Regions from separate parts of the Rothia sp. P6271 genome, predicted to be linked through region 2. Evidence: predicted binding sites of a transcription regulator. Region 2 holds the regulator's gene; the other holds the start of a gene.

Region 1 (4,403 bases), on a different contig from region 2:
ACCTCATGCAAACCCTTGAACATACTCCCGCACTGATTCACGCAGGCCCCTTTGGTAATATCGCCACAGGAAACTCCTCAATCCTTGCCGACTATGTTGGGCTTGAACACGCGGATTACGTGATTACAGAAGCTGGCTTCGGTGCAGATATGGGAGCAGAACGCTTCTTCAACGTCAAATGCCGTGTATCAGGTCTTAAACCTGATGCAGCAGTTCTTGTTGTGACTGTACGTTCACTCAAATCTCATTCTGGACGATACACCATCACACCGGGCAAACCTCTTCCACCAGAGCTTCTGGAAGAGAACCCACACGATGTAGAAGCTGGCGCAGCAAACCTCAAAAAACATTTAGATATCGTTCGCAGCTTCGGAGTACAACCTGTCGTTGCCATCAACGCTTTCCCTAGTGATTACCCTTCAGAGCATGAGGTGATTGCGCGTATCGCCGAAGAATCAGGTGCCCGTGTTGCTATCCATCGTGGCGTTGCTGAAGGTGGACGAGGGACTGTAGAACTTGCAGAAGCAGTCGTTCAAGCATGTGAAGAATCGCATGAGCTCACCTACACCTACAATGACAACGACTCCCTCGCTGAAAAGATTCAAAAAGTTGCTGTCAACGTATATGGCGCAGACGATATTGAGCTGAGTGCATCTGCTCGAAAACAATTACGTCGTTTTGAAGAGCTTGGTTACGGGAAACTTCCGGTTGTTATCGCCAAAACACACCTTTCAATATCTTCTGACCCCAAACTCAAAGGCGCACCTACAGGTTGGACTATGCCCGTACGCGAAGTGCGTCTGGCAGCGGGGGCCGGATACGTTTACGCCATTTGTGGCACCATGCGCACCATGCCCGGGCTAGCTAAATCTCCAGCAGCTGAGCGCATCGGTTTTGACGCAGAAGGAAAAATTACTGGACTGTTCTAAACCAACAGTCTGTACTCCTATCGCGACATATAGCTGGTGGTGGAGAACCTCTTGCAAGGTTCTCCACCACCAGCTATATGTACAACATAGTGTGTTTGACTACCAGCCGCGCTCTTTCCACTGCTCTAGAGACGGACGCTCCTGACCTAACGTCGTGCCCTTCCCATGACCTGGAAGAACCACCGTGTCATCCGGAAAAACATCAAATAATTTTGTGGTGACATCATGGAAGAGAGAACAAAAATCTTCTGGAGAATCTGTTTTACCGACTCCACCAGGGAAGAGAGAATCGCCAGAGAAAATAACTGTCGGAAGGCCCTCAGCCGTGAGAACACATGCAATAGAACCAGGGGTATGACCTACTAAAGAAATGGTTTCTAAACGATACGAAGAATACTCAAAACGCTCTTGACCATGAAGCTCGTGATGTACCCGATAATTTTCTTGGGACTCAATAGCCTGAATATCTGCTGCCCCAGCATACGTTTTTGCACCAGAGCTCTCAGCAACAGCTTCTAAAGCGCGGATATGATCCCAATGCCCGTGGGTTGTAAAAATAGTCGTAATCCTTGCCGAACCGCCACCATCTAAAACATCATGGCATGCAACGTCACGGGCAAAAGAACATAGACGTTCAGCATCTGCTGCAGCATCAATCATGACCTGCTCACCACTACGAATATCGGTGAGTAGATAAACATTATTTTCCATCTGCGAGACGGACAACGAACGAATCGTTATATCATCAGTCGAAAAAAGAAGAGTACCGAGAGAATCTGTCATGGTATGTAGTCTACTTGGAAAACTTGCTCTACCAGAAGCTCTATGACAGACCAAGACACTAACCGCTCCAAACTAAAACCCCAGCATCCTAGACGAAAAAGAATCCCCATGAGTGAAGTTATATGCGTCAAACTTTTGCACCTCTTGCAACGTAGAGTAGTCAAAGCACCAGAAAACACTTAGAATATATCTTCGAATACATAGATAGTTTTAAGACTGAGGAACACCATGGCAGAGACAACTGCACATCAACAAAACCAAGAACATATCCACGTTCAAGGTGCACGAGAAAACAACCTCAAAAATGTAGACCTCGTTATACCAAGAAACTCCATGGTCGTTTTCACCGGACTCTCCGGCTCCGGAAAATCTTCACTAGCGTTCGATACCATCTTCGCTGAAGGACAACGCCGCTACGTAGAATCCCTCTCAGCCTATGCACGAATGTTCCTCGGACAAGTAGATAAACCTGACGTAGATTTTATTGAGGGCCTCTCGCCAGCAGTTTCCATCGACCAGAAATCTACCTCAAAAAACCCTCGCTCTACCGTCGGAACTATCACCGAAATCTACGACTATATGCGCCTTCTCTGGGCACGTATCGGACACCCGCATTGCCCCGAATGTGGAGAAGAAATCTCACAACAGAGCCCTCAACAAATCGTCGATCAGCTCATGGCACTACCCGAGAAAACCCGTTTTCAAGTGCTATCTCCCGTCGTCTCAGCACGTAAAGGAGAATTCGTCGACCTCTTCCTAGAACTCTCTGCACAAGGGTTTTCTCGCGCTCGCGTCGACGGAGAGAACATTCAACTTTCTGACCCACCAAAACTCGCTAAACAATATAAACACACTATTGAGGTTGTCGTAGATCGTCTCGTCATTAAAGACAGCATCCAACAACGTCTCACAGACTCCATCGAAACCGCTCTTAAACTGAGCGAAGGAAACGTGCTCATTGACTTTGTCGATGAAGATGAAAACTCACCGACACGTACACGACGTTTTAGCGAACATTTAGCATGCCCTCAAAATCATCCTGTGCAAATGGAAGAAATTGAACCGCGTGTGTTCTCCTTCAACTCCCCATTTGGCGCGTGTTCTGCTTGTGACGGTATTGGGTTTACTCTCGAAGTCGATGAAGACCTGATTATCCCTAATCCTCAAGCAACGATTCGTGAAGGTGCAATTGCTCCGTGGTCACAAGGTAAAGCAACCTCCGAATACTGGATACGTTTGCTAGAAGGCCTTGCACAGGAACTTGACTTCAGCCTTGATACTCCATGGAATAAACTTCCCGCAAAGATTCGTCAGAGCATTCTTAACGGTAAAGATTATAAGGTTACTGTCTCGTATCGAAATCGGTTTGGACGTGAACGACGCTATACCTCTGGTTTTGAAGGCGTCTACGCATACATTAAACGTAAACACGAAGAAACCGAATCTGAATGGTCTAAAGACCGTTACGAACAATATATGCGTAACGTTGCGTGCTCTACCTGTGGGGGAGCACGTCTCAACCACACGATACTGGCGGTCACTGTAGGCGGAGCTTCCATCGCCGATATTACGGAGATGCCGCTACGAGAGGCTCTTGAGTTCATGCGTTCACTTTCTTTGAGCGAACGTGAAGCGCACATCGCCGACCTCGTACTCAAAGAGATTGACGCGCGTTTGCAGTTCTTACTTGATGTGGGACTAGACTATCTGACATTAGGGCGTGCTGCGTCTACGCTCTCAGGCGGTGAAGCACAGCGTATTCGTCTGGCCACTCAAATAGGCTCTGGCCTTGTTGGTGTTCTTTATGTGTTAGATGAGCCTTCTATTGGGCTTCACCAAAGAGATAATCGACGTTTAATTGAGACGTTAACAAAATTGCGGGACATGGGAAACACTCTCATCGTGGTAGAACATGATGAAGACACCATGAAAGAAGCGGACTGGATTGTGGATGTTGGTCCTGGTGCTGGTGAACATGGTGGGCGAGTCGTTCATTCTGGAACCTATGAGGAGCTGCTCAACAATACAAAATCGCTGACTGGCGACTATATGGCAAAGCGTCGTGTCATTGATATTCCCAAGGATCGTCGTGCCATTGATAAAAAACGTATGCTCAAGGTATGCGGAGCACGCGAAAACAACCTAAAAAATATTGATGTTTCGTTCCCTCTCGGTGTTTTAACCGCGGTGACGGGTGTTTCTGGTTCAGGTAAATCCACCTTGGTCAATGACATTCTTTACACGGCATTAGCTCAGAAACTTAACGGAGCTAAGCAAGTGCCTGGACGTCATACAAAAATTGTTGGTTCTGAACATCTCGATAAGATTATTCACGTGGATCAGTCTCCCATTGGTCGTACGCCTCGTTCTAACCCTGCAACATATACTGGGGTTTTTGACCATATTCGTAAACTTTTTGCTGAGACTCAAGAAGCAAAAATGCGTGGTTATCTGCCGGGGCGTTTTTCGTTTAACGTCAAGGGTGGACGATGCGAGGACTGTTCTGGCGATGGAACTCTTAAAATTGAGATGAACTTCTTGCCAGATGTGTATGTTCCGTGCGAAACCTGCCACGGCAAACGATATAATCGCGAGACCTTAGCGGTCTTGTACAAAGGTAAGAGTATCGCTGACGTTCTTGAAATGCCAGTTGAAGAGGCTGCTGAATTCTTTGCCGCTTTTTCTCCCATT
Region 2 (4,403 bases):
TCTAAGTTAATCTCAATAAAGACAGAGGACTCACTCGTAGTACGTTCTAATCTGGCGGTACGGGGGCCAATTCCTGTAGTGCTTGCTGGCATTGGTTACCTATATATTCTGGGTTTATATGATGTACACGTAAGGTATCTGTTGATAGTAAGGAGCAGATACTTCGTCTTGGCGACTCTTGATGAGAAAAGTTCTGTTATAAGAATCATCTCATGTTGATGTTAGCAAGAGGCTGGTAGTTCTCCGGAATGTTCCAAATACTTCTTAAGGCTTTCAAGGAAAGCTGTTGTTTCTGATGCTGTTCCGGCAGTGACGCGTAGATGTCCGGCGATACCGTTATCTCGTACTAGAATGCCATCGTTTAGAAGCCATTGCCATGCTTCTTTTTCGTCGCGTAAGCCTGAGAAAAAGATGAAATTAGAATCTGATACAGCTGGATGTAAACCGTATTCTTTGAGAGTTTTTACGATACGGTCACGTTGGGTTCTAATATCTTGTACGTTAGCGAGCAGTCCTTCTCGATGGCGTAAGGCTGCTATTGCGACAGCCTGTGTGACGCTGGATAGATGGTACGGCAAGCGAACAAGACGCACCGCATCAGCAATCGCGGGGTCTGCGGCAAAATATCCTAACCGAGCTCCGGCAAAAGCAAAGGCTTTACTCATGGTACGGCTTACGACCAGCCGAGGGCGGTTTGGCAGAAGAGTTAGCGCATGAGCAGAGGTATCTTGAGCGAATTCAGCGTACGCTTCGTCCACGATGGTGACACCCTCGTGCTCTTGCATTGCTTCGTAGACAGCTTCAATAACGTCTAGCCCAAGCCCTGTTCCTGTTGGGTTATTAGGAGAACATAAAACAACGATATTTGGTCGATGTTTTTGAATTTGGGTGACAGCAGATGTTGCATCGAGAGAAAAATCGGGTGCGCGTTTTCCCGCGATGAAGCGAGTGTTTGTTCCATCAGCTAAGAGAGGGTACATCGAATAGGTAGGGACGAAGCTCATCACGCTTCGTCCTGGCCCACCAAAGACTTGGAATAACTGTTGCAATACTTCATTAGAACCGTTAGCAGCCCAAATATTTTCGGGTTTAAGTCCGTGTCCTAGATAGTCGGCGAGTTCTTCACGAAGAGCCGTAAATTCCCTATCGGGGTAACGATTCAGGGTACGCGCTACCGTTGCTATTTCTGCGGTAATTGCGTCAATAACTTCTTGAGGCATTGGGTGCGTATTTTCGTTGACGTTGAGAGTAATAGGAACGTCAATCATCGGAGCACCATAGGGAGAGCGCCCTCGTAAGTCGTCACGAATAGGTAATGCTGAAAGGGGGTCTAATGCTTCATTCACTCCTACAGTCTATCGAGAACAGATAGTCATCGCACATTCTTCTCTCAAGTTCTCAAGACGAGTAGATAGGCACTTCGAGCTTTTGCCCAATATCTAGGGATGTTGATGATAAATCGTTAATTTGTATGATGTGAAGCAAAACGTCACGAACATCCATACCTGCAGAATGTTCTTCAGCAATACTCCATAAAGTATCACCGTATCCAACCGTGACTTGTTCGGTCACTTGATGTAGCTCTTGCATCGTTGAAGCATGGGCGGTGTTCACCACGTAAAAACAGGCTAATAGAGTCAATAATGCGATGCAGCAAAGAACCACGCCTATTAGAAAGGAAATACGATAGTTGCCCCAATAAACTCGTGAGGTGTTCTGTGGCATTGAACGTGAAGAGACTACGACACGTACAGGTACTGAACCTTTGAAAGACAGAACGTTTGACATATTTCCTCCTGATAGCAATAGAGCTATATATCGAATATTCACCCTGAATAAATCGAAACTATGTTCTATATAGTACATATGTTCTATCAGAAAATTCGAATATAGTCGAGAAAAACTAGAACAAATGTTTGAACTTTTTCGATACGTGCCATACTCTTGTCCTAACACTGTTTATTGGCAGGTAGTGTTTAACGACTTTTAAAATCCCCTATGTCAGCAATGGCTAGGGGTGCTACGCCAGAACATCATTAGACAGGCCCCTCAACATGGACAAAGGAACGCCGTGAGCGATAACACATACTCCAGCGCTACTATTGCGCCACAATCTGGCAGAAAACCTCTCAGTTCACGTCAACAACACATCTTGACTGCCATCTCTGAAGCTATAGACACCCACGGTTACCCCCCTTCAATGCGAGAAATTGGAGATATCGTAGGTCTCGCATCCTTATCATCAGTAACACACCAGCTCTCACAACTAGAAAAACTAGGCTACATCCGACGAGACCCCAAACGCCCACGAGCCATCGAAATACTCGCAGAAGAACAAGAAACGACTGAAGAAAAAAGCACCGAATCGGTCATCGTTCAGTTACCAACACCTCAACACAACAGCGAAGATTTCGCTGTAGTACCCCTAGTCGGAAGAATCGCCGCAGGCGGTCCCATCACCGCAGAACAATCCGTCGAAGACGTCATGACATTGCCACGCCAAATTGTTGGCAACGGAGACTTATTCATGCTCCATGTCAAAGGAGACTCCATGATTGACGCAGCAATCTGTGACGGAGACTGGGTTGTCGTCCGCGCACAACAAACCGCAAATAATGGAGATATCGTTGCAGCACTCCTCGAAGACGAAGCAACCGTCAAAACTTTCCGCCAACGCGACGGACACACCTGGCTACTACCACAAAACACCCGATACGAACCCATACTCGGCGATAACGCCACCATCATGGGCAAAGTCGTATCAGTATTACGAAGTCTCTAATACCAAAACCACATAAAAAAAATATTGGGTGTATTCCTGCCTCTAACAGGAACACACCCAATATTTTTATGCGCTAACTCACTTGTACATGCAAGCGATGCAAAGCACCACATACAACATCAGTTCTTGTAGTCTTCCAAAAAGGAGGCAAAGCACTCATCAAATATCCAGAATACCGTTGAGTAGCCAACCGAGAATCAAGAACAGCAACCACACCACGATCATCACTAGAACGAATCAAACGCCCCACACCCTGAGCCATACGAACAGCCGCATATGACGCAGAAACACTCATAAAACCGTTACCACCACGAGAAGCAACAGACCGAGTACGAGCCTGAATCAAAGGATCGTTAGGACGAGGGAACGGAATACGATCAATCAGTACCAGACGGCAAGAATCCCCCGGCACATCAACACCCTGCCACAAACTCATCGTCCCAAAAAGACACGAATCTCTATCCTCAGAAAATTCCTTCACCAAAGAGCCAAGCGAAGACTCTCCCTGCACCAGAACAGAAACATCGGTATGTTCACGAAGATACTCTGCCGCATCCTCAGCCGCACGCCTCGAAGAAAAAAGCCCCAAAGCACCACCGTTAGAAGCCTCTACCAGCTCACACATACGCTCTAATTGAGCAGTAGAAATCCCCTGAGATGGTTTAGCAATATCAGCAGCAACATACAGCAGACCTTGTTTAGGGTAATCAAAAGGAGAACCAACATCTAGCCCCTCCCATCGAGGAGCACCTGCACCGCTCAGCCCCAAAGAATGAGCAACCACATCAAAAGATTCCCCCAACTTTAACGTTGCAGAGGTCAGCACCACCGTCCGCCCGTCAAAAAGTCCTTCACGTAGCTGCATCGCAACCGATAAAGGAGCAATATACAACGTTGCGGGGTCATCATCAGAAGCAGGAGCATAACCACGCCCAGCTTCCCACAACTGTGGACGAGATAGCCACACCACCTCATGATGCTCGTCAGCGCCCAATAGCCGTTCAGCTATCTCTAATAACTCTGAAAGAGCGCTACGCGCCAACTGACGTGGTGCATCACTATCTTTAGAATCACTTTTCGTATCAGATAATGCTACACGTGCAGCTTCACGCACCAGCTCCACAGAATGAGCAATACTCTCCGTCAAGCCACGAGGTAAAAGCTCTGCAGCAACGCCACGTAAAGACGTTTCTAAAGCGCTACCAGCATGCTCTAAAGGATCAGAACTAGCTTTCGTGTGTTTACGTACCAAACGAGCAGCCGAATATACCATTCCGGCAGAAAGAGAGCCCGTCACAGCACCCGTCACACGGTCTGCCAACTCATGTGCCTCATCAATAACAACAACCTCATGCTCCGGCAAAACACCAATACCTTCAAAAGCATTAATCGCTAAAAGAGCATGATTCGTAATAATAATATCTGATTGAGCAGCCTTCTCACGCGCAAGCTCACTAAAACAAGACTCCACCAAAGGACAGCGTTTACCCAAACATTCAGCAGCAGAAACAGAGACTTGACGCCAAGCACGATCAGAAACACCGGGTTTAATATCGTCCCTGTCACCAGTATCAGTTGTCTGAGCCCACTGACGAAGACGCAACACTTCCTGACCAAGACG

Evidence for each region. Region 2 encodes LexA, which represses DNA repair genes until DNA is damaged. Its sites were predicted from a motif close to TCGAACANNTGTTCGA; they were not measured.
Region 1: a site for LexA is predicted at 1,893-1,908, ahead of uvrA (excinuclease ABC subunit UvrA). Genes of this name have one in related genera too.

Annotation. Positions count from the first base shown of each region.
Region 1 covers NZ_JBLXXV010000002.1:293,694-298,096, reverse strand. The annotation lists gene ACN08X_RS03710 (formate--tetrahydrofolate ligase) at 1-929, shown strand, start outside; gene ACN08X_RS03705 (MBL fold metallo-hydrolase) at 1,029-1,712, opposite strand; gene uvrA (excinuclease ABC subunit UvrA) at 1,941-4,403, shown strand, end outside.
Region 2 covers NZ_JBLXXV010000007.1:23,490-27,892, forward strand. The annotation lists gene hisB (imidazoleglycerol-phosphate dehydratase HisB) at 1-92, opposite strand, end outside; gene ACN08X_RS06215 (histidinol-phosphate transaminase) at 222-1,346, opposite strand; gene ACN08X_RS06220 (LysM peptidoglycan-binding domain-containing protein) at 1,399-1,788, opposite strand; gene lexA (transcriptional repressor LexA) at 2,072-2,782, shown strand; gene ACN08X_RS06230 (ATP-dependent DNA helicase) at 2,856-4,403, opposite strand, start outside.